4 regions of the Streptomyces sp. NBC_01257 genome follow, and region 4 is predicted to be linked to each of the others. Evidence: riboswitches for the same ligand, from Rfam matches in the RefSeq annotation. Region 4 holds a riboswitch; each other region holds the start of a gene.
What was found. Region 4 has a riboswitch for cobalamin ahead of OG408_RS35895 ((2Fe-2S) ferredoxin domain-containing protein). Riboswitches for the same ligand answer to the same signal wherever they lie in the genome.
Positions count from the first base shown of each region.

Region 1: it holds a riboswitch for cobalamin, as region 4 does, so the genes downstream of both, metE (5-methyltetrahydropteroyltriglutamate--homocysteine S-methyltransferase) here and OG408_RS35895 ((2Fe-2S) ferredoxin domain-containing protein) in region 4, are expected to answer to the same signal.
Region 2: it holds a riboswitch for cobalamin, as region 4 does, so the genes downstream of both, OG408_RS36375 (CbtB domain-containing protein) here and OG408_RS35895 ((2Fe-2S) ferredoxin domain-containing protein) in region 4, are expected to answer to the same signal.
Region 3: it holds a riboswitch for cobalamin, as region 4 does, so the genes downstream of both, OG408_RS09355 (cobalamin biosynthesis protein) here and OG408_RS35895 ((2Fe-2S) ferredoxin domain-containing protein) in region 4, are expected to answer to the same signal.

Region 1 is NZ_CP108472.1:8,710,064-8,715,298, reverse strand. It holds gene metE (5-methyltetrahydropteroyltriglutamate--homocysteine S-methyltransferase) at 102-2,426, opposite strand; cobalamin riboswitch at 2,587-2,802, opposite strand; gene OG408_RS37880 (carbohydrate kinase family protein) at 2,947-3,834, shown strand; gene OG408_RS37875 (carbohydrate binding domain-containing protein) at 3,925-5,235, opposite strand, start outside.
Region 2 is NZ_CP108472.1:8,340,804-8,346,038, forward strand. It holds partial or broken gene OG408_RS36350 (hypothetical protein) at 75-275, shown strand; gene trxA (thioredoxin) at 368-739, opposite strand; gene OG408_RS36360 (dihydrolipoyl dehydrogenase family protein) at 856-2,295, shown strand; gene OG408_RS36365 (GOLPH3/VPS74 family protein) at 2,355-3,005, shown strand; gene OG408_RS36370 (histidine phosphatase family protein) at 2,963-3,589, opposite strand; adenosylcobalamin (AdoCbl) riboswitch at 3,713-3,806, shown strand; gene OG408_RS36375 (CbtB domain-containing protein) at 3,852-4,067, shown strand; gene OG408_RS36380 (CbtA family protein) at 4,097-4,876, shown strand; gene OG408_RS36385 (GNAT family N-acetyltransferase) at 5,002-5,235, opposite strand, start outside.
Region 3 is NZ_CP108472.1:2,234,673-2,239,907, forward strand. It holds gene OG408_RS09335 (alpha/beta hydrolase) at 82-1,209, opposite strand; gene OG408_RS09340 (class II aldolase/adducin family protein) at 1,328-1,993, opposite strand; gene OG408_RS09345 (inorganic phosphate transporter) at 2,230-3,492, shown strand; gene OG408_RS09350 (hypothetical protein) at 3,526-3,771, shown strand; cobalamin riboswitch at 3,924-4,056, shown strand; gene OG408_RS09355 (cobalamin biosynthesis protein) at 4,192-5,220, shown strand; gene OG408_RS09360 (cobyric acid synthase) at 5,217-5,235, shown strand, end outside.
Region 4 is NZ_CP108472.1:8,237,534-8,242,768, reverse strand. It holds gene OG408_RS35905 (HD domain-containing protein) at 1-149, opposite strand, end outside; gene gndA (NADP-dependent phosphogluconate dehydrogenase) at 355-1,794, shown strand; gene OG408_RS35895 ((2Fe-2S) ferredoxin domain-containing protein) at 1,912-2,280, opposite strand; cobalamin riboswitch at 2,380-2,503, opposite strand; gene OG408_RS35890 (DUF6328 family protein) at 2,841-3,449, opposite strand; gene OG408_RS35885 (glycoside hydrolase family 43 protein) at 3,689-4,756, opposite strand; gene OG408_RS35880 (YdcF family protein) at 4,971-5,235, shown strand, end outside.

The DNA.
Region 1 (5,235 bases), 470 kb from region 4:
CCCCCGACCGACGATAGCCAGCGGAAGTCGGGGCCGCGCGCAGAGAAGGCCGGCCGGGGCCGGAGACCGCCGGATGGCGGCGGCTCCGGCCCCGGCGCCGGTCAGGCGGTGTCGCCTGCCGACTCGGCCCGGACCGTGCGGGCCGCCGCGACGAGGTTGACCAGGGAGGCGCGGGTCTCCGGCCAGCCCCGGGTCTTGAGGCCGCAGTCGGGGTTGGCCCACAGCCGCTCGGTGCCCAGTGCGTCGAGGCCGGTGCGCAGCAGGGCGGCCGCCTCCTCGGCGCTCGGCACCCGGGGCGAGTGGATGTCGTAGACCCCGGGCCCCGCCTCGCGCGGGTAGCCGTGGCCGGCGAGTTCCCTGGCCACCTCCATGTGGGAGCGGGCGGCTTCCAGGCTGATGACGTCGGCGTCGAGTTCGTCGATGGCGCGGATGATGTCGCCGAACTCGGCGTAGCACATGTGGGTGTGGATCTGGGTCTCGGGCCGCACGCCGCCCGTGGTCAGGCGGAACGCCTCGGTGGCCCACGCCAGGTAGGCGGCGTGCTCGGCGGACCGCAGCGGCAGGGTCTCGCGCAGGGCGGGTTCGTCGACCTGGATGACCGAGGTGCCGCCCGCCTCCAGGTCGGCCACCTCGTCGCGCAGGGCCAGGGCGACCTGGCGGGCGGTCTCGGCGAGCGGCTGGTCGTCGCGCACGAACGACCAGGCGAGCATGGTGACCGGCCCGGTGAGCATGCCCTTGACGGGGCGTGCGGTCAGGGACTGCGCGTACGAGGTCCAGCGCACGGTCATCGGATCCGGCCGTGAGATGTCACCGGCCAGCACCGGCGGCCGGACGTAGCGGGTGCCGTAGGACTGGACCCAGCCGTGCCGGGTGGCGAGGTAGCCGGTGAGCTGTTCGGCGAAGTACTGGACCATGTCGTTGCGTTCGGGCTCGCCGTGCACCAGGACGTCGAGTCCGGTCTCCTCCTGGAAGGCGATCACCTCGCGGATCTCGGCCTCGATGCGCTTGTCGTAGCCGGGGCCGTCGAGCCGTCCGGCCCGCAGATCGGCCCGGGCGGTGCGCAGTTCGTCCGTCTGCGGGAAGGAGCCGATCGTGGTGGTGGGCAGCGGGGGCAGTCCCAGGTGCGCGCGTTGCAGCGGGCTCCGTTCGGCATAGGGGTGGGAGCGGCGGCCGTGCGCGTCGGTGACGGCCGCGGCGCGGGCCCGCACGGCCGGGTCGCGGGTCAGCGCGGACCCTGCGCGGGATGCCAGGGCCGCCCGGTTCGCGGCGAGTTCGGCGGCGATGGCGCCGGTGCCGTGGGTGAGGCCGCGGGCGAGGACGACGAGTTCGGTGGTCTTCTGGCGGGCGAAGGCGAGCCATCGGAGGATCTGCGGGTCGGTGCCGCGCTCGGCGGCGGCGTCCAGGGGGACGTGCAGCAGGGAGCAGGAGGCGGAGACATCGACCCGGCCGGCGAGGCCGAGCAGGGTTCCCAGCGTGGCGAGGGACTTCTCCAGGTCGTTGATCCAGATGTTGCGGCCGCTGACGATGCCGGCGACCAGCCGCTTGCCGGGCAGCCCGCCCGCGGCGGCGAGGTCGGCCAGGTTGGCGGCGCCGGATTCGGTGAAGTCGAGGGCGAGTCCCTCGACCGGGGTGCGGGCCAGGACGGGCAGGGCCTCGCCGAGCCGCCCGAAGTAGGAGGCGACCAGGAGCTTCGGGCGGTCGTCCGCCCCGCCGAGCAGCCGGTAGGCGCGGGCGACGGCGTCCAGTTCCGCGGGGGTGCGGTCCTGTACGAGGGCGGGCTCGTCGAGCTGCACCCAGCCGGCGCCTGCCGCCCGGAGGTCGGCGAGCACCTCGGCGTACACGGGCAGCAGCCGGTCCAGCAGGGACAGCGGGTCGAAGTCCGCGGGGGTGCCGGGGGCCGCCTTGGCCAGCAGCAGGTAGGTGACCGGGCCGACGAGGACCGGACGTGCCGTCAGACCGAGGTCCGCGGCCTCACGGAACTCGGCGACCTGCCGGGCGGAGTCGGCGGTGAACACGGTGTCGGGGCCCAGTTCGGGCACCAGGTAGTGGTAGTTGGTGTCGAACCACTTGGTCATCTCCAGCGGGGCTGCGTCCCGGCTGCCGCGGGCCATCGCGAAGTACCCGTCCAGCGGATCGGCGGCGACGGCGGCCCGGTGGCGCTCCGGGACGGCGCCGACCATCACGCTGGTGTCCAGGACGTGGTCGTAGAGCGAGAAGTCGCCGGTGGGGAGTTCACCGAGGCCGGCGGCCGCGAGTTCCCGCCAGTTCGCCCGGCGCAGTGCGGCGGCCTGCTCCCGCAGGGCGTCGGCGGTGACGCGGCCCTTCCAGTAGCCCTCGACCGCCTTCTTCAGTTCACGGTCGGGGCCCTGGCGGGGGTAGCCGTACACGGTGGCCGCTGCCGTCGCCGTGGTGGGTTCGGATGTCACGTAGCTCTCCTTCGCGAGCGTGTCTCCTGCGGATCCCGGACCGGGACGAGGGCGCGAAGGTGTGACGGACCGGGCGGTTCACCGCACCGTTTCGGTGCCGTCCGCCCGCTGTCTGCCGCCGACCCGCCCACGAGGTCACCGAGATCTCCGCTTCCGGGGGTTCGGACGCGGGCAGCGGGCAGGTCTTCGGACTCGCGGGCACGTCTGCCGAGGCAGACACCTACTGGCCGTCGCTTCCCAGACCCTTCGGATCCAGTGCGTATGACGGCGGTCGTTCCCGCTCACCGCTGCGGGGCAGTCCCGGATTCCCACCGGGTTCCCTCTTGCGACGCGCCTGCCTGGCGGACAGGGCGAACCAGCTGCACCGCCCACCCTAGAGGACGTCCGCGCACTCCACGGCACTGTTCACATGGCGGACCCTCGGCCGGGACGGACGGGTGTACGGGCGTTCGGCCATACTTGATCACGGCGGGTACAGAGAGGCGGCACAGTGGCCCGACAACAATCCGAATACGACGTCCTGGTGGTCGGCGGCAGCGGGGTGGACACGATCGTCCGCGTCGACTCCCTCCCGGTTCCGCTCGCCGACGCCGTCATGGTCGGTCCGATCGAGGAGTGGCCCGGTCAGACCGGCGGCAACGTGGCGCTCGGTGCCCGCGCGCTGGGGCTGGACGTCGCGCTGCTCGACTGCATCGGCGACGACTGGACCGGCACGCGGGTGCGCGAGCGGCTGGCCGAGGGCGATGTGGAGTTCCACCCGCTGATCTCGGCTGCGGGCACCCGCCGTGCGGTGAACCTGGTGGACGCGACGGGGCGGCGGATGTCCTTCTACGACGCCCGCGATCCGGCGGATCTGCGGATGCCGCGGGACTTCTACCTTCCCCGGCTGCGGCGCGCCCGCCATGTGCATCTGTCCATTACAAACTTCACGCGCTTCCTCTACGACGACATCGAGGCCCTCGGCCTCCCCGTCTCGACGGATCTGCACGACTGGGACGGACTGGCCGACCACCAGAGGGAGTTCGCGCTCCGGTCCGATCTGGTCTTCTTCAGCGCGGCGACGACCGGCGACCGCGCCCCCGCCCTGATGCGGGAGATCCTGCGCGAGGGCCGTGCCTCGACGGTGGTCGCCACGGCCGGCGCGGAGGGCTCCTACGTCCTCACCCGGGACGGCGGCGGGGACCCGCACCACGTCCCGGCGACCGTGCCGCCGGCGCCGGTCGTGGACAGCAACGGCGCTGGTGACGCGTTCGTCACCGGCTTCCTGTACGGGCGGCTCGACGGCCGGGACGCCCTCGGCTCCGCCCGCCTGGGCGCGGTGGCGGGTGCCTTCGCGTGCACGGCTCCCGGCTCCACCGCCATGATCGGCCGCGAGGCCCTGCTGGCGGCGGACGGCGGCGGCTCGTAGCCGCACCCGAGTGTGCGCGTGCCCCGGCGGGCCGGAGTGACCGGTCCGCCGGGGCACGCGCCGCACGGCTGAAGTGCCGCTGTTTCCGGGCTACTTCAGATACGGACCGGCCGTGCCGATCTTCCCCGGGCCGTTCAGCACGTAGACGCGCATGTTGCCCTTGCCGGGTGCGGCGGCGGTGAGCTTTCCGTCAGTGACGACCTGCGTGTCACCGGTGACGGCGTCCTTGTACGTGCCGTTGGGGATGCCGGTGTACGAGGCGCCGCCGGTGACAGTGACGAGGGCGAAGCTGTCCGTCGTGCCGCTGGTGTAGCGGCGCTTGTACGCCATCTGGCCGGTGATGCCCTCGGTGGAGTACTGGCCCATCTGCAGGGCGGGCACGGCACGGCGGATCTCGTTGAGCCGCTGGACGTGCTTGACCAGGGGCTTGGACAGCGTGTTGGCGACCTCGCCGGTGGCGGAGTCGACCTTGGAGAACTCCGAGGCCGTGACGTCGCCGGCGAGGTGGTCGCCGTAGTAGGCGCGTCCGGTGGTGGCCAGCGGGCAGGTCGGCCCGCAGTCGATCTTCTTTCCGGCCTGGAACTCGATCTCCGATCCGTAGTAGAGCGTCGGGATGCCGCGGAAGGTCCACATCAGGGCCATGTTCTCGGCCCAGGCGTCGGTGCCGCCCGCGTAGCGCTCGCTGCTCTTGTTGGGGCCGTAGTCGTGGCTGTCGACGTAGACGACGTTGTACGTGGCGTCGTTGGTCGAGTCGTCGGAGTCCTTGCCGTTGTTGTACGCGTTCGGGGCGTCACCGAAGTTCATGTGCATGCGCATGTCGATGATGTTCATGCCGGAGAACTGGCTGTGGTCCGGGGTGTGGTAGCTGTTCCCGTCCAGGAACGCGTTGGTGGACGTGGGCTGTGATCCGGTGCCGAGCTGCTCCTCGTAGGTGTACATCTCCAGGGCGGCCTTGGTGTCGTCGGCGTCGTACTCCTTGCGCTCCTTCCAGGTGAAGAACTGCGCGGAGTGGTTGACCGAGCCGCGGTTCCACTTGTCGTTGACGAACGCGCCGACCTCGCCGAAGACCAGGAAGTTCTTCGCGGCCCCGGCGCCGAACTGCCGGGTGACGCGCTCCTGGATGGCGGGCAGGAAGCGGCGGTTCCAGGTGGTGCGCGGGATGTGGACGGCCGTGTCGATGCGGAAGCCGTCGACGCCCATGTCGATGTACTTGTTGTACGCGCCGATCAGGTAGTTCTGCACGGGAGCGGACTCGGTGTTGAAGTCGGCCAGGTCGTCGTGCAGCCAGCAGGAGCGGGAGTCCTCGCCCTCCCAGTTGCCCAGCCAGCAGTTGTGGTAATACTCCTTCGGGAACATGCCCGAGGTCGGGTTCGGCCACTGGCAGTTGTAGATCCGGTAGCC
Region 2 (5,235 bases), 100 kb from region 4:
ATTCCGGTGCGGGCGACTCCACCACCGGGACTTCCGAGCCGCAGGCTTCCGGCAGCCGGGCGGTCGGGAGCGTCGGACCCGGCTCGGCGATCCGCTCCGCCGTCGTGGTGGCCACGGGCGAAACGGGCGAGACCGGATACCCCCGCTACGCAGGCGACGGCATGGTGGCGGACATCGACCCCGAGACCCAGACGGTCGAGGGCCTGCTGATCGACGGCTCGGAGCTCGACTACGGACTCTCGGCCCGGATCTCCGAGCGGACCACGGAGGACTGAGCGGGTACCGGAACCCGGTACGGGGCACCGCAGCAGTCAGGGCCCGGCCGTCACCGGCCGGGCCCTGACACGTGGGCGAGCCCTCGGCCCGCCTACTTCTGCTCCTTCTGCTGGTCCTCGATGGACTTGCGCACCTCGTCCATGTCCAGGTTCCGCGCCTGGCCGATGACGTCCTCCAGCGCGGCCTCGGGCAGCGCGCCCGGCTGCGAGAAGACCGCCACGTTGTCCCGGACGATCATCAGCGTCGGGATGGACCGGATCTCGAAGGCGGCCGCCAGCTCCTGCTGCGCCTCCGTGTCGACCTTGGCGAAGACCAGGTCGGCGTGGCGCTCGGACGCCGAGTCGTAGACCGGGGCGAACTGCCGGCACGGGCCGCACCAGGAAGCCCAGAAGTCGATCAGGACGAACTCGTTGTCACTGACGACCTGATCGAAGTTTTCCTTGGTGAGCTCTACGGTGCTCATGTTCTGCTACCTCTTCCTGTGCCCGTATCGACGTGTCCGGGACAACGGTGCCTGTGCTTGCGCTATTCCGCCTGCCCATGTGGCCGCCGCGCACACCCATGACCAAAATGGTCCCCATGACACATGCTGTGGAGCCTGTCGCGTACGACGTCGTGGTCATCGGAGCAGGTCCGGTGGGTGAGAACGTGGCGGACCGGGCCCGGGCCGCCGGGCTCAGCGCCGCCATCGTGGAATCCGAGCTGATCGGCGGCGAGTGCTCGTACTGGGCCTGCATGCCGAGCAAGGCGCTGCTGCGCCCCGTCGTCGCCCGCGCCGACGCCCGCCGCGTCCCGGGTCTCGCCGACGCGGTGCAGGGGCCCCTGGACACCGCCGCGGTCCTCGCGCACCGCGACGCGTACGCCTCGCATTGGAAGGACGACGGCCAGGTGTCCTGGCTGGAGGGGATCGGCGCCGACATCTACCGCGGCCACGGCCGGCTCACCGGCACGAAGGCGGTCACCGTCACGGGCCCCGACGGTGCGGAACAGCGGCTCACGGCCCGGCACGCGGTGGCCGTCTGCACGGGCAGCCGGGCCGTCGTGCCCGAGCTGCCGGGCATCGACGGCGCCCGCCCCTGGACCAGCCGGGAGGCGACCAGCGCCAAGGAGGTGCCCGGTCGTCTCGTGGTCGTCGGCGGGGGAGTGGTCGGGGTGGAGATGGCCACCGTCTGGGGCGCCCTCGGTGCCCGGATCACCCTGCTGATCCGCGGCGAGGGGCTGCTGCCCCGGATGGAGCCGTTCGCCGGTGAGCTGGTCGCCGAGGCACTGACCGAGGCGGGCGCCGACATCCGTACCGGCGTCTCGGTCACCTCCGTGCGGCGTGCCGCCCCCGACGGACCGGTGACCGTCGAGCTCGACAACGGCGAAAACGTCGAGGCCGACGAGATCCTCTTCGCCACCGGCCGGGCCCCGCGCACCGAGGATCTCGGCCTGGAGACGGTCGGCCTGGAGCCGGGGTCCTGGCTGACGGTCGACGACAGCTGCCGGGTCGAGGGCACGCCCTGGCTCTACGCCGTCGGGGACGTGAACCACCGGGCACTGCTGACCCACCAGGGCAAGTACCAGGCCCGCATCGCGGGGGCCGCGATCGCCGCCCGTGCCCAGGGCGTCCCGCTCCTGGAGACGGACCGCTGGGGGGCCCACGCGGCCACCGCCGACCACGCGGCCGTGCCCCAGGTCGTCTTCACCGACCCGGAGGCGGCCTCGGTCGGCCTCACGCTCGCCGAGGCGGAGCGGGCCGGGCACCGGGTCCGGGCCGTCGACCACGACCTGGCGGCGGTGGCGGGTTCCGGTCTGTACGCGGACGGGTACCGGGGCCGGGCCCGCATGATCGTCGACCTCGACCGGGAGATCCTGCTGGGGGTCACCTTCGTCGGCCCGGGCATCGGTGAACTGCTGCACTCGGCGACGGTCGCGGTCGCGGCCGAGGTGCCCGTCGACCGCCTCTGGCACGCGGTTCCCGCGTACCCGACGATCAGCGAGATCTGGCTCCGACTGCTGGAGACATACCGGGGGTAGCAGACCACCGCCGAACGCGGACCCGTTCGGTTGCCATCCCCGATGCCCGGAGGACGAGCGTGCGACCGAGTCTGCCCCAGCGCCTGTACCTGCTCTGCTACACCGTGGAGAAGGAGAAGTTCGAGCTCACCGATCTCCAGGGGCGCGGCCAGTTGCTGCGGGCCGGGGCGCTGACCGAGCTGGCCCTGGCCGGACTGCTCACCGCCGAGGGAGGGAAGGTCGCACGGCGTGCTGCCACGGCGCCGGGTGATCCCTTCCTCGCGGCGGTGTGGCGCGATCTGCCCGAGACGCCGAAGAGGTGGCTCTCGTACGTCCACAACAAGGCGCACACGGCGGAGAAGCCCGTCCGTGAGCAGCTTGCCGCCGCGCGCGCGATCACCGTGCGGCAGGAGAAGCGGCTGGGAGTGCTCCCCGTCGACCGGGTCGTCGTGGAGGATCCGCAGCAGGTGCGCGCCCTGCAGGACAGGGTCCGGGACGCGGTCATCGGCGGCTCCGAACCGGCCGCGATCCCCGTGGACGAACTGACCATGGCCGTGCTCGCGGCGGAGACCGAGGTGAGCAGCGTGTTCAGCGGGAAGGAGCGCCGGGCGTACAAACCGGCGCTCAAGGCGCTCGCCGCGCACTTCGACGGCGTCGTGCCCGGCCTGCGCAAGGCATTGCGTGACTCCTACCTGTCGAGCCGGGCGGTCGGGGGTGGCTGGGGCGCCTGAGCGCCGGCCGTCTCCGCCGTGAGCGGCCGGCCGGTACGAAGGTTCCACCTCCCGGACCGGCCGCTGAGCTCCGTCAGCGTCAGAGGGGCGACGTCGATCCGCCAGAAGGCCCGCGGCGGAAGGTCCAGCGCGTGGACGACCGCGGCCCTGACCACGGCGGGCTCGACCACCGCCAGCACGCGTCCGGGTCCGCCGCCGTCCAGGGAACCGAGCCAGGCGCCGGCCCTGGCGCACAGACCGAGCAGCGACTCACCGCCGTGCGGGGCGGCGGAGGGATCCGCGAGCCAGGCGGCCACTCCCTCCGGATCACTCGCGCTCACCTCGTCCAGCCGGGCGCCCGCCCAGCGGTTCAACTCCCAGTCCCGGAGGGCGTTTTCAGGGGCGGAACGGAGCCCGAGGGCGGCTGCGGTCAGGCTGCACCGACGGGACGGCCCGTGCAGCAACCGGTCGGCTGCGGGCACCGCGTCCGCGGCGGCGCGGGCCTGCCGCTGCCCGGCTTCGTCGAGGGGCGCGTCCCCCGCGAAACGGGCCTCGCGCAGCGCGGCGTTCATCGCCGGTGAGATCAACATCACCCGTACCGTCATAACCGCTCTCAACTCCCTGAACTGTGGCCACTTGGCCAAGCACACCATGGCATTCGGGGCCCCCGGTACGGCCGGCGGCACCATGGCGGCGCCCGCGTCCAGGCGGTATGGTCGCGACGACATGACGAGGGTGTGACGGAAGTCCGGTGAGAATCCGGCACGGTCGCGCCACTGTGAACCCGTACCCGTACGGGAAGTCAGACCCAGCACCTTCGTCTCAGGCACCACGATCGGGACGCGTGTTCCCCCAGGAGGTTCTGCCATGGCACAGACTGCTGCCCCCGCCACCGGCGCACCCGCCATCACTCCCATCTCGCTGAAGGCCATTGCCCCTTGGGCCGCCTTCTTCGGCATCCTCATGCTGATCCTGCTGTACTTCGTCGGCGCCGAGCAGGGCGCCACCGCGCTCATCTCCGGCGAAGGCGTGCACGAGTGGGTCCACGACGGGCGCCACCTCCTCGGTTTCCCCTGCCACTGATCCCGTCGCTTGATCCAGGGGAACCCCTCATGAACTCCATATCTGTCCGAGCCCTGCTGGTCCGCGGCATGCTGGCCGGTCTCGCCGCGGGTGCGCTCGCACTTCTCGTCGCCTACTTCCTCGGCGAGTCCCGGGTGGACGCGGCCATTGCCCTCGAAGAGGCGCACAGCCACACCCACGACCACGGCGGCGGCGAGGAACTCGTCAGCCGCACCATGCAGTCCACCGCCGGTCTCGCCACCGGTGTCCTGGTGTTCGGCGTGGCGGTCGGCGGCATCGCCGCACTCGTCTTCTGCTACGCCCTCGGCCGGATGGGGCGGTTCGGCCCCAGGGCCACGGCCGCGCTGATCGCCGGTGCGGCCCTGCTGACGGTGTACGTCGTGCCGTTCCTGAAGTACCCGGCGAACCCGCCGGCCGTCGGCAACCCCGACACCATCGGCAAACGCACCACCCTGTTCTTCCTGATGGTCGCGCTCAGCGTCCTGCTGGCCGTCGCCGCCGTCATCCTCGGCAAGCGGCTGGCTCCCCGCCTGGGCAACTGGAACGCCACCATCGCGGCGGCGGCCGGCTATGTGCTGGTGATCGGGCTGGCCTACGCCTTCCTGCCCTCGTTCAACGAGGTCGGAAAGGACTTCCCGGCCTCGCTGCTCTGGGAGTTCAGGCTGGCGACGCTCGCCGTCCAGGTGACGCTCTGGACCACCTTCGGGCTGGTCTTCGGGTATCTCACCGAGCGGTTGCTGGTGCCGAGGCCGCAGGCGGTCACGGCCGAGAACGGCAAGGCGAACCGGCCGGCCACGGTCGCCGGCTGAGCCCAGGGCAGTGCGATGTGCGGGGCCTGCCGGGAGAACCCGGCAGGCCCCGCCGCATGCGTGGGTCCGGTGCCTCACTCCGGCTGTCCCACTCCCGCGGTGGGGCCCGTCCGACTCCCGCTGTCTCACCCCTGCGGGGCGGGCGCGTCCCACTCGATCCGGTAGTGCTTCAGCAGTGCGTCCTCCTTCACGAAGAGCATTCCCGCGGCCGTCATGACGTGCTGGGAGGCGACGTTGTCGAGGTCGGTGTCACCGTGCACGCAGACGACGCCCCGGTCACGGGCGAACCGCAACAGGCCGCGAAGCGCCTCGGAGGCGTACCCCATGCCCCGTGCCGACGGCACGAGTCCGTAACCGAT
Region 3 (5,235 bases), 6.0 Mb from region 4:
AAGCCCAAACGGAACCCGAACGACCGGCGTCCGGACGCGGCCGCACCGGCCGGGACCAACCGGCCGAAGCGGCACATCAGCTCACATCAGGGGCGTGAGGAAGCGTCTCAGCGTCTCTTCGTAGTGGACCGGATCGGCATTCCACATCGCCGCATGCGGAGCCTGGGGTACGGAGTGCAGGGCGACCAGGTCCGGCCGGCGGGCCGCGAGCTCCCGGGACGGCTGCCAGGGAGCCAGGGTGTCGTCGGGTCCGTGGAAGATCAGTGTCGGGACGTGCAGGGTCCGGGGCAGCGAGGTGTCCAGGAGCCGGGCGCCGCGCAGTCCGGTCTGGCCCTGGGCGGCGCGGACGGCGAGCGGCAGCAGGGCGGAGGGGACGCCGCGGGCGGCGGCCAGGGCGCGCAGGGTGGTGGCCCAGTCCAGCACCGGCGAGTCGAGTACGAGTCCGCAGATCCGGTCCCGCAGCGCGGAGTTGACGCAGGCGTGCAGCGCCATCGAGGCGCCGGTGGACCAGCCGTGCAGGACGACCTTCTCAGCGCCGTAGCGCACGGCGAAGCGGATGGCCGCGTCCAGGTCCCGCCACTCGGACTCGCCGAGGTGGTGGAGCCCGTCCGGGGAGCGGGGGGCTCCGGGGTCGCCGCGGTAGGCGAGGTCGAGCACCGGCAGCTGCTGCCCGTGCAGGAAGCCCATCACGTTGAGGGGGTGCTCGCGGGTGGTGCCGATGCCGTGCGCGGTGATGACCCAGGTGTCGCGGGGGCCCGGTACGAACCAGGCGGGCAGACCGCCGAGTTCGCCGGGGATCTCCACCTCGCGGAAGTCGAGGCCGAGGGCGGTGGCCGGGTCGCCGCTGTGGATCTCCGGCGTGATGCGGACCTTGGCCCTGGGGAGCAGGGTGCCGCGGTTGACGCGCTCCAGCCGGCGGACGACGGTGTCGGCGGCCTCGTGGGCCTGCTCGATCACCGGGCCCACGACGGCATGGACGTCGTCGCCCACCAGCCCGTAGGTACCGGGCCTGAGCGAGGTGAAGGACCGGGTCAGGGTGACCTGCCCGGCCGCCGTCGCATGCACGGTGAGTCTGCGGTCGGCGGGGAGGGGACGTCCGGACGGCGCCCCGAGGGCGGCGTCGCTGGCGTACCGGCCGGCCGCGACCGCTGCCGCACCGACGCCGAGGATGGAGGTGACGGCTGCTGCCGTCGCTGTAGCCGGGCGCACGGCTTCAGTCTCCCGGCCACCGCCGCACACGGCCAGTGGACGGGGGCCGTCCGGTGGGCGGGGCGTGCGGGAAGCGGGCCGGGCCGTGGGCGGTCGGGCGGCCGGTCGCACCCCGCGGTCAGCCCGGCTGGTGCTGTCCGTACCCCTTCAGTGCTTCCTTGACGTCGTCCAGCTGCTCCGGCGTGAGCAGGGCGGGCGTGCGGCCGGGCACCGAACTCGCGGTGAGCCAGAGGCGGCACAGCCATTCGAGCTGGGCGGTGCGGTCGTAGGCCTCGTCGAGGGTGGCGCCGTAGGTGACCGTGCCGTGGTTGCCCAGCAGGCAGCCGGTGCGGTCGCGCAGGGCCGTGAGCATGTTTCCGGCCAGCTCGTCGGTGCCGTAGCGGGCGTAGGCGGCGACCCGGACCGGACCGCCCAGCATCGCGGCGGCGTAGTGGACCGACGGCACCTCGGCGACCAGTGTGGAGACGGCCGTGGCGTGCACCGCGTGGGTGTGCACGACGGCGGCCGCGCCGGTGTTCCGGTAGACCGCGAGATGGAGCGGTAGTTCGCTGGTGGGGGCCAGCTCGCCGAGCGTCTGGTTGCCCTCCAGGTCGACGCCCGTCAGGTCCTCGGGGCGGAGCCGGTCGTACGGCATTCCGCTGGGGGTGACCAGCACGGTCCCGCCGACCCTCGCCGACACGTTGCCCGAGGTCCCGACGACCAGTCCCTCGGTGGCCGTCCTGCGGGCGGTGGCGACGACCGCCGCCCAGGCCCGCTCGATCGATTCCCGTGACTCATCGCTCATACGAAGATCCTTTCGACGAATGAGCGGCCCCTTGCCGCTCCTCCCGCGACGGCCCGGCCGAACCCAGGATTCCGGGCCCACACCGGCCCGTGCCCCGACCCCGCCGTCACCCGGTGGACGAACAGGGCTGCCGCACTCCGGTTGGGGTCACCGCAACGCCCTGCTCAGTTCATCTTCCGTTCACTCAGGTTGCCTACGGTCCACGTGCCACTGACGTCGAACGATTGCCTGGGTAAATGGAACACATCACGCTGCTGCTCGCGATTGTGATCGTGACAGCTCTAGTGTTCGATTTCACGAACGGTTTCCACGACACCGCCAACGCGATGGCCACCACCATCTCGACCGGCGCACTCAAACCCAAGACAGCGGTGGCCATGTCCGCCGTTCTCAACCTCGTAGGCGCGTTCCTGTCGGTGGAGGTCGCCAAGACGATCTCCGGCGGGATCATCAACGAAGACGGGCTCAGAACCGAGGTCATCTTCGCGGCGCTCGTCGGCGCCATCCTGTGGAATCTGCTGACCTGGCTGGTCGGACTGCCGTCCAGCTCCTCCCACGCACTGTTCGGCGGCCTCATCGGCGCCGCGGTGATGTCCGCGGGCTGGTCGTCGGTCGACGGCGGCACCGTCGTCACCAAGGTGCTGCTCCCCGCGGTCGCCGCACCGGTCGTCGCCGGTCTGGCCGCTCTGCTGGCCACCAAGCTGACGTACCGCATCGGCGGCAGGGTCACCGGCGGCGCCCAGGAGAAGGCCACCGCCAAGGGCTACCGCGCCGGCCAGATCGCCTCGGCCGGACTGGTCTCCCTGGCCCACGGCACCAACGACGCGCAGAAGACCATGGGCATCATCACCCTCGCCCTGGTCACCGGCGGCGTCCTCTCCCCCGGCTCCAACCCGCCGGTCTGGGTCATCGTGTGCGCCGGCCTCGCCATCGCGCTCGGCACCTACCTCGGCGGCTGGCGCATCATCCGCACCATGGGCAGCGGCCTCACCGAGCTGAAGCCGCCGCAGGGCTTCGCCGCCCAGACCAGCGCGGCCACCGTCATCCTGGCCTCCTCGCACCTCGGCTTCTCCCTCTCCACCACCCAGTCCTGCTCCGGCGCCGTGATGGGCGCGGGCCTCGGCCGCAAGGGGGGCGTGGTCCGCTGGTCCACCGCCACCCGGATGTTCGTGGCCTGGGGCCTGACCCTGCCGGCCGCCGGACTGGTCGGCGCGGGTGCGGAGTTCCTCACCAAGCAGGGCACCTGGGGCGTCGTGGTCGTCGCGGCGCTGCTGATCGCCGGCTCCGGCGCCATCTGGATGCTGTCGCGGCGCAGGCCCGTCGGCCACGACGACGTCGCCCCGGCCGGTGCGGACGCCGAGCCCGCGGGTGTCGTCACCACGGCCATCGCGGCCGTCAGCCCGCCGCCCACCGTGGCCGCCCAGCCCCACGAGCTCACGGCGACCATCCCGGCCCCCGCCGGGACGGTCGCCGACCCTGCCCGACCCGCCACGGTCTAGGACCCCAAGAGCCACCGGTAAGGACAGATCCGCATGAACATCGACTGGGCAGCCCTCGGCACCGTCTTCGGCGTCTCCCTCGTCGCCACGGTCGCTCTCGTGGGCCTCTTCACCCTCGGCATCGTCGGCCTCTCCAAGCAGCCCGAACCGGCCGCACAGGGCGGCTCGGCGGGCGGCTCGGCGGGCGGTTCGCTCATGCTGGCGCGCGCCGGCGCGTACGTGTGCTTCGGACTGTGCGCCGCGGCCGTGGCCTACGGCATCTATCTGATCGTCGCCTGAGCCCCACCACTCCCACCCGCATCGGGCCGGACGCACCTCGTGCGCGTCCGGCCCGATGTGTGTCTGCGCACACTGCACCGTCGCAGGTCAACGGCAAGTTGACGGGTGTTCGCGGAGCGTGGTGGACTGCCGGAGCCATTACGGCGACAGCAGAGGAAGCCGGTGCGAATCCGGCGCGGTCCCGCCACTGTCACCGGGGAGCAGTCCCCCAACCACTGGAAGTCACGGTCCACGCAAGCGGACTGGAAGGCCGGGGGAACTGCGGATCCGGAAGCCAGGAGACTCTCGTCGCCGGTCACGTCGAACCAGGGCGCGGACCCTGAGTGAGGACATATCGCCATGCCCGGCTGCCGTGCGTCCGTCCCTGTGCGACCCAGAACAGGTTCCAAGGTCCTTCGAGGCGCAACGGCCGGCTGAACCGTGCGTGCCGATCGCATCTTCGCGTACGGCGCCACGGCCGGTCTGATCGGCGATCTGCTGCTCGGTGACCCCCGCAGGGGGCACCCGGTCGCCGCCTTCGGGCGGGCCGCGGCAGGCGTCGAAGGCCGCCTGTGGCGCGACCACCGCGGGTGGGGCGCCCTGCACACCCTGGTCTGCGCCGGAGGCGCCGCCGGGGGCGCCGCACTGGCCTCCCGCGCCCTGCGCCGCCACCCCGCCGCGTCCGTCGCCCTGACCGCCGCCGCCACCTGGTCCGTCGTCGGCGGTACGTCGCTGGGGCGCGAGGCCAGGGCCATCGGTGCCGCGCTCGCCGCAGGGGACATCGGCCTGGCCCGTGAACGGCTGCCGCATCTGTGCGGCCGCGACCCGCAGTCGCTGGACGGGCCGCAGATCGCCCGTGCCGTCGTGGAGTCCGTCGCCGAGAACACCTCGGACGCCGTGGTCGGCGCCCTGGTGTGGGGGGCGTTGGCCGGGGTCCCGGGACTCGTCGGCTTCCGGGCCGCCAACACGCTCGACGCGATGGTCGGCCACAAGTCGCCCCGCTACCGCCGTTACGGCTGGGCCTCGGCCCGCCTCGACGACGTCGCGGGGTGGCCGGGCGCCCGGCTGACGGCCCTGCTCGCCGTGGCGGCGGGAGGAGACCCGCGGGGCGCGGTCCGGGCCTGGCGGGCGGACGCGGCGAAGCACCCGAGCCCCAACGCGGGCCCGGTGGAGGCCTCGTTCGCGGGCGCGCTCGGCGTACGGCTCGGCGGCACGCTCGCCTACGGCGGCCGGGTCGAGCACCGCCCCGTGCTCAACGGCGGCGCGGGCCGGGCGGTGGAGACCGCGGACATCGAACGCGCCGTGCGGCTGTCGCGCCGGGTCGGCGTGCTGGCCCTCGGCGTCAGCGTGGCGGCCCGGGCCGGCATGGGCCTCGCGGCCCGGCGGATCGCGGCAGGCAGGACCCCGGGAACCCGTACCGCGCCACCACGTACAGCAGCACCTCGACTCTCAGGACGGAGACCGACATGAGCGGCGGACTGCTGG
Region 4 (5,235 bases):
GCGACATCGTGGACGAGACGCAGGTGCGCCGCGAGCCGCGGTGGCGCGGACAGCTCCCGCAGCAGGTCCGCGGCGTCCTGCGGGAGCGGCCTGAGCGGTGGGGTGCCCTCGTCGTCCAGGGCGCGTGACAGCGCGTCGGGGTCCGGCATCACGACAGAGTACGGGCGCCCGCCGTGAGTACGGGCGCCCGCCGTGCCGGGGCGGGCTGTCAGCCGTCCGGCCCCGGCGCTGAACAGGCCGTCCCCCGTCCTCGTATCCATACTGGACAGCGCAGCACCTCGGGCCCGCCGCCGCCCCCAGGCCTCCGGCGGCCCGGTCTCCCCCGCCTCCCCGACAGACAGCAGGAGCAGACAGATGAGCGCCACTGCGCAGATCGGCGTCACCGGACTCGCGGTGATGGGCCGCAACCTGGCCCGCAACTTCGCCCGCAACGGCTACACGGTCGCGGTGCACAACCGCACGGCCGCGAAGACCGACGCACTGGTGGAGGAGTTCGGCGACGAGGGAACCTTCGTGGCCGCGCACACCCCGGAGGAGTTCGTCGCCGCGCTGGAACGGCCGCGGCGCCTGGTCGTCATGGTGAAGGCGGGCGAGCCCACGGACGCGGTGATCCAGGAGTTCGCCGCGTTGCTGGACGACGGCGATGTGATCATCGACGGCGGCAACGCCCACTTCGAGGACACCCGGCGCCGCGAGAAGGACCTGCGCGAGCGCGGCATCCACTTCGTCGGCGCGGGCATCTCGGGCGGTGAGGAGGGGGCGCTGAACGGGCCGAGCATCATGCCGGGCGGTTCCGCCGAATCGTACGAGTCACTGGGGCCGATGCTGCAGAAGATCGCGGCGAAGGCGCAGGACGGCGCACCCTGCACCACACACATCGGGCCGGACGGCGCCGGTCACTTCGTGAAGATGGTGCACAACGGCATCGAGTACGCCGACATGCAGCTCATCGCGGAGGCCTACGACCTGCTGCGTACGGTCGCGGGATACTCCCCCGCGAAGATCTCGGAGACGTTCCGCGGCTGGAACACGGGCCGCCTCGACTCGTATCTGATCGAGATCACGGCCGAGGTCCTGTCCCACACCGACGCCGCCACCGGCAAGCCGTTCGTCGACATCGTGCAGGACCGGGCGGAGCAGAAGGGCACCGGCCGCTGGACCGTACAGATCGCTCTCGACCTGGGCGTTCCCGTCTCCGGCATCGCCGAGGCCGTCTTCGCCCGCTCGGTCTCCGGCCACGCCGCCCTCCGGGACGCCTCACGCCATCTCGCCGGACCGGCAGTCCGCGAGCTCGACGGGGACGAGGCGGCGGCGTTCGCCGACCAGGTCGAGCAGGCACTGTACGCGTCTAAGATCGTCGCCTACACCCAGGGCTTCCACGAGATCGCGGCCGGCAGCGAGCAGTACGACTGGAACATCGACCTCGGCAAGGTCGCCGCGATCTGGCGCGGCGGATGCATCATCCGGGCAGCCTTCCTGGACCGCATCACCAGCGCCTACGAGGCGCAGCCCGACATGCCGAGTCTCCTCTCCGACAAGAGCTTCGCCCAGGAGATCGCCGCCGCGCAGGACGACTGGCGCGCCGTGATCGCCACCGCCGTCACCCAGGGCGTCCCCACGCCCGCCTTCGCCGCCACCCTCGCCTATTACGACTCCCTGCGCGCCGAACGCCTCCCTGCCGCGCTCACCCAGGGCCAGCGCGACTACTTCGGCGCACACACCTACCACCGCACCGACCGCGAGGGCACCTTCCACACCCTCTGGGGCGGCGACGGCAGCGAGGTCGAAAGCTGACCGGTACCGGGGAACCGCCCGGTGGCGGTCGGTGGTCCGCTCGGGGTTCGCGAGGGGGCTGAGGAAACCCGAGCTGTGCCGCGGCCCGGTGTCCCGGTGTGGGCGGACGAGGCGAGCCTAGAAGGTCGCCCGCCGTCGCGGCGGCGGGCAGGCGTACAGGTCGAGGATCTCCGGCTGCGGGGCGACACCGGGGCCGCCGGCGCGTACCCAGGCCGCGATGTCCTCGGTGGCTTCCGGGTCGTTGACCAGACCCAGCCATACCGGCCTGGCACCGGCGGCCCGGCCCGCGGCGGAGGGTTGCACCACGATGACGTTGGCCTGGTCGCACACGTCGAGGCAGGCGGAAACACGTACGGGTGCCTCGGAGCGCAGTCGCGCCGTCTGCGCTGCGTGATCGATTCCGGTCACCTTTGCGCTGCCGCAACAGCAGTCGCGGCACACGACGATCCGGCACGGTATCGGGTCGGCCACCGTCCGCGCCGCCACGGCGTCGTCGGAGGTTCCTTCGTTCGGCCTTTCGGGCACGCCGAACCGCCCTCTCTCCGGGGAGATCCGCCCCGGTGTCCGTCGAGGAGGCGACCGCGTGAGTTTCCTGGCTCTCGGGTCGCAGCTCGCCCCGTCCTTCCCACCCGCGTGGGGCAGTGGAGTTTCCGGGATCCGCTCGCCGATCACAGTGGCGGGACCGCGCCGGATTCACACCGGCTTCCTCGGACCGCCGTCGCCCTGTCGTCGGCCATCATCGCATTCGGCAGACGCCCCTGGTCACGCTCGTGCGCACCGCACGGCAGGCTGGGCCGCCCGTCCGGCCGCCGGCATACGTCGGTGTGTTGCTCCCTTCCGAGTCCGCGAGCCACCGCTCGCTTCACTCACCCTTGCGGGGCGGAGCTGCTCCAACCAGGGCTCGTGACCTGCGTTCTTGATCCGGGTGGGTGGGGGAAGGATCAAGCCGGAGCGCGAATGATTCAAGCGCCGGCACAGGACGGGGATCGTCGGTCCCCCTCCCCCGCCCGGCTCGAACCGCAGCCCCGCAGCCGCTTCCCGGTCGCTCAGTCGTCGCGGCGCCCCGAGCGCATCTTGAGGATGAGCGGGAGTACGAACCAGGCCCCTGCGAACCACGCCATGACGGCGCCGACGAGTATCTCCGCCAGAAGGTCGGTGAGTACGGTGTGCAGCAGGAGAAGGAGCGTGCAGCCGATGGTCAGTGCGAGCAGGACCATGCCGCACACCATGAACCGGCCTGCGACGGCCACCACTTCGTCCTTCATCCGGGAGCCGGAAAGGAACCGGTGCAGCGCGACGGGCGCTATGAGTGCTCCGATGGCGGCGGCACCGAGGACGACAGTGATGACGTAGACACGGTGGTCGAAGTCACCCAGCCTTTCGAATCTCTGCGTGAACGCGACGCTGAGCAGGAAGCCGAAGAGGATCTGGATACCGGTCTGTGCGACCCTCGTCTCCTGCAGAATCTCGTTCCAGCGGCGGTTGACCCGCTCCCTGGGATCCTCTTCCTCGATCCCCTTCGGGTTCCCCGCGTTCTCATCGGCCGGCGGGTGCGTCCTCTCCCGGCTCACGCCTTCCGCCGCGGGCGCGGACGCACCGCGCTCGACGGGTCTGCCGCCCTCCGTGTCCAGGGGCGCAGAGTCCAATGGCTTCATGATGCCTCCTCCCATTGGAACTCATGTGCCCTTGTTGGACATGCCTACGCACTGCATCCACGGCACCCGGCCCGACAGCCGGCTGAGCCCGGACCGTTCCCCCACGGTCCGGGCTCAGCGCTGTTCGTCCTGACTCCCGTTGCCTCGGAGACGCACGCTCCTCCGCTCGCGCGGCGCGCGCCCATCAGCCGCTTCCGGGAGGACACCGGCCCGCTCCGGTTCCACGGGCCCCCGCCGCTCTACTCGAAGAACTTGAGGCTCCAGCCCGTGTCGGTGGTCGGGCCGGGGACATTCGCGCGGCTGTAGGTGGTGTTGCCCCACCAGGCGAACGTGCCGGTGTACCAGTACCGGTTCTCCCACGCGTAAGGCGTCCCCTTCGGCACCGCGTGGAACATCGAGGGGAATCGGGGGCCGGCGGGCGGGCTGGTGCCGATGTCGCCGTTGAGCAGGACGAAGCTGTGGTGGCCGGGCCCGTTGACGTACAGCGTCGGATCCCAGCCGGACATCATCGTCGCCCGGTTCGAGCCGAACAGGCAGCCGTTGGACTTGTACCAGTCCCATACGTACGTCGGGTCGCCCCCGGGGCGCAGGCGCAGGTCGGCCAGGCAGTACTGGTCGCTCCAGCTGCCGTTGGCGGAGTACACGATGTGCAACTGCCCGTTCGGGTCCTTGATGGCCTCGGGGCCCTCGTTGATGAACGGGTTGCCCACCACCCGTTCCCAGCTCTCCCGCGGCTGCGAGATGACGTGGCGTGCGCCGGTCGGTGCGGTGGGACTGCTCATGCGTGCGATGTAGAGGTTCTGCTCGACGTTGGTGTCACCGGCCCAGCCGGACCAGACGAACCAGCGCTGCCCGCCGAAGGTGAACAGGGTCCCGTCGATGGCCCACTTGCCGTCCGGCAGGGCCAGTTGGCTCTCCCCGGTGTAGCCGCTGTCCGGGTTCGCCGAGCTGATGACGTACATCCGGTGGGCCGCGCCCCGGCCGGCCGAGAAGTAGATGTAGTAGCGGCCGCCGTCCGTGACGATCTCCGGAGCCCAGACCTCACCGTGTCCGGCCGTGTCCGACCACACCTGCCGGGCGGGCGCGGATGCAAGCGCGGCCGTCGAGGACGCCTGCCGCACGGCGATGCCGCCACCGGCCGACTGCACCGATATGTAAGTGGTGCCGACCCGGATCACACTCGGGTCGGCCGCCCTGATGGTCTGTTCCGCCCGCGCCTGCTCCGCGGACGACAAGGACATGACGACGGCGAGCACGCCGGACAACGCCAGGACGGCGGCGCGGGAAAGATGGCGAGTGAGTTTCATGGTCCCGTTCCAAGGTCGGCCTCCGCTGCGACGCACGAGTCGGCGGCAGCGTTTACATCGTTGGACGAGCGTCCTCGCAGCATTCCAATTTGCCCTGAGCATGTCAATCGTTCGTACGCATCGCCCGCCTCCGGCCCCGGACCCTCCGTGCCCCTCCGCGTCGATGATCCGGCCTCCTCAAGGGCGCTCTCGGCCCTCCGCCTAGCATGTGCGCATGTTGGCCTACGTCCCGGCGTTCCTGATCTTCGTCGTCTTCTGTGTCGGCACACTCCGCGAACGCCGGCGTTTCAGCAACGCCGTCCTTCTGGGACTGTCGCTCACCTTCGCCGCGACCGCCTGGCTCGCCGGGCTCGCCCGATCGCAGCCCGCCACGGGGCGGGAGATCGGCATCGTGCTCCTCGTCCTCGTGGCGCTGGGCGTCGCCATCCTGTCCTGGTTCCTGATCTCCAACGGCGTGACGATGGTCCGCAAGGAGGGCA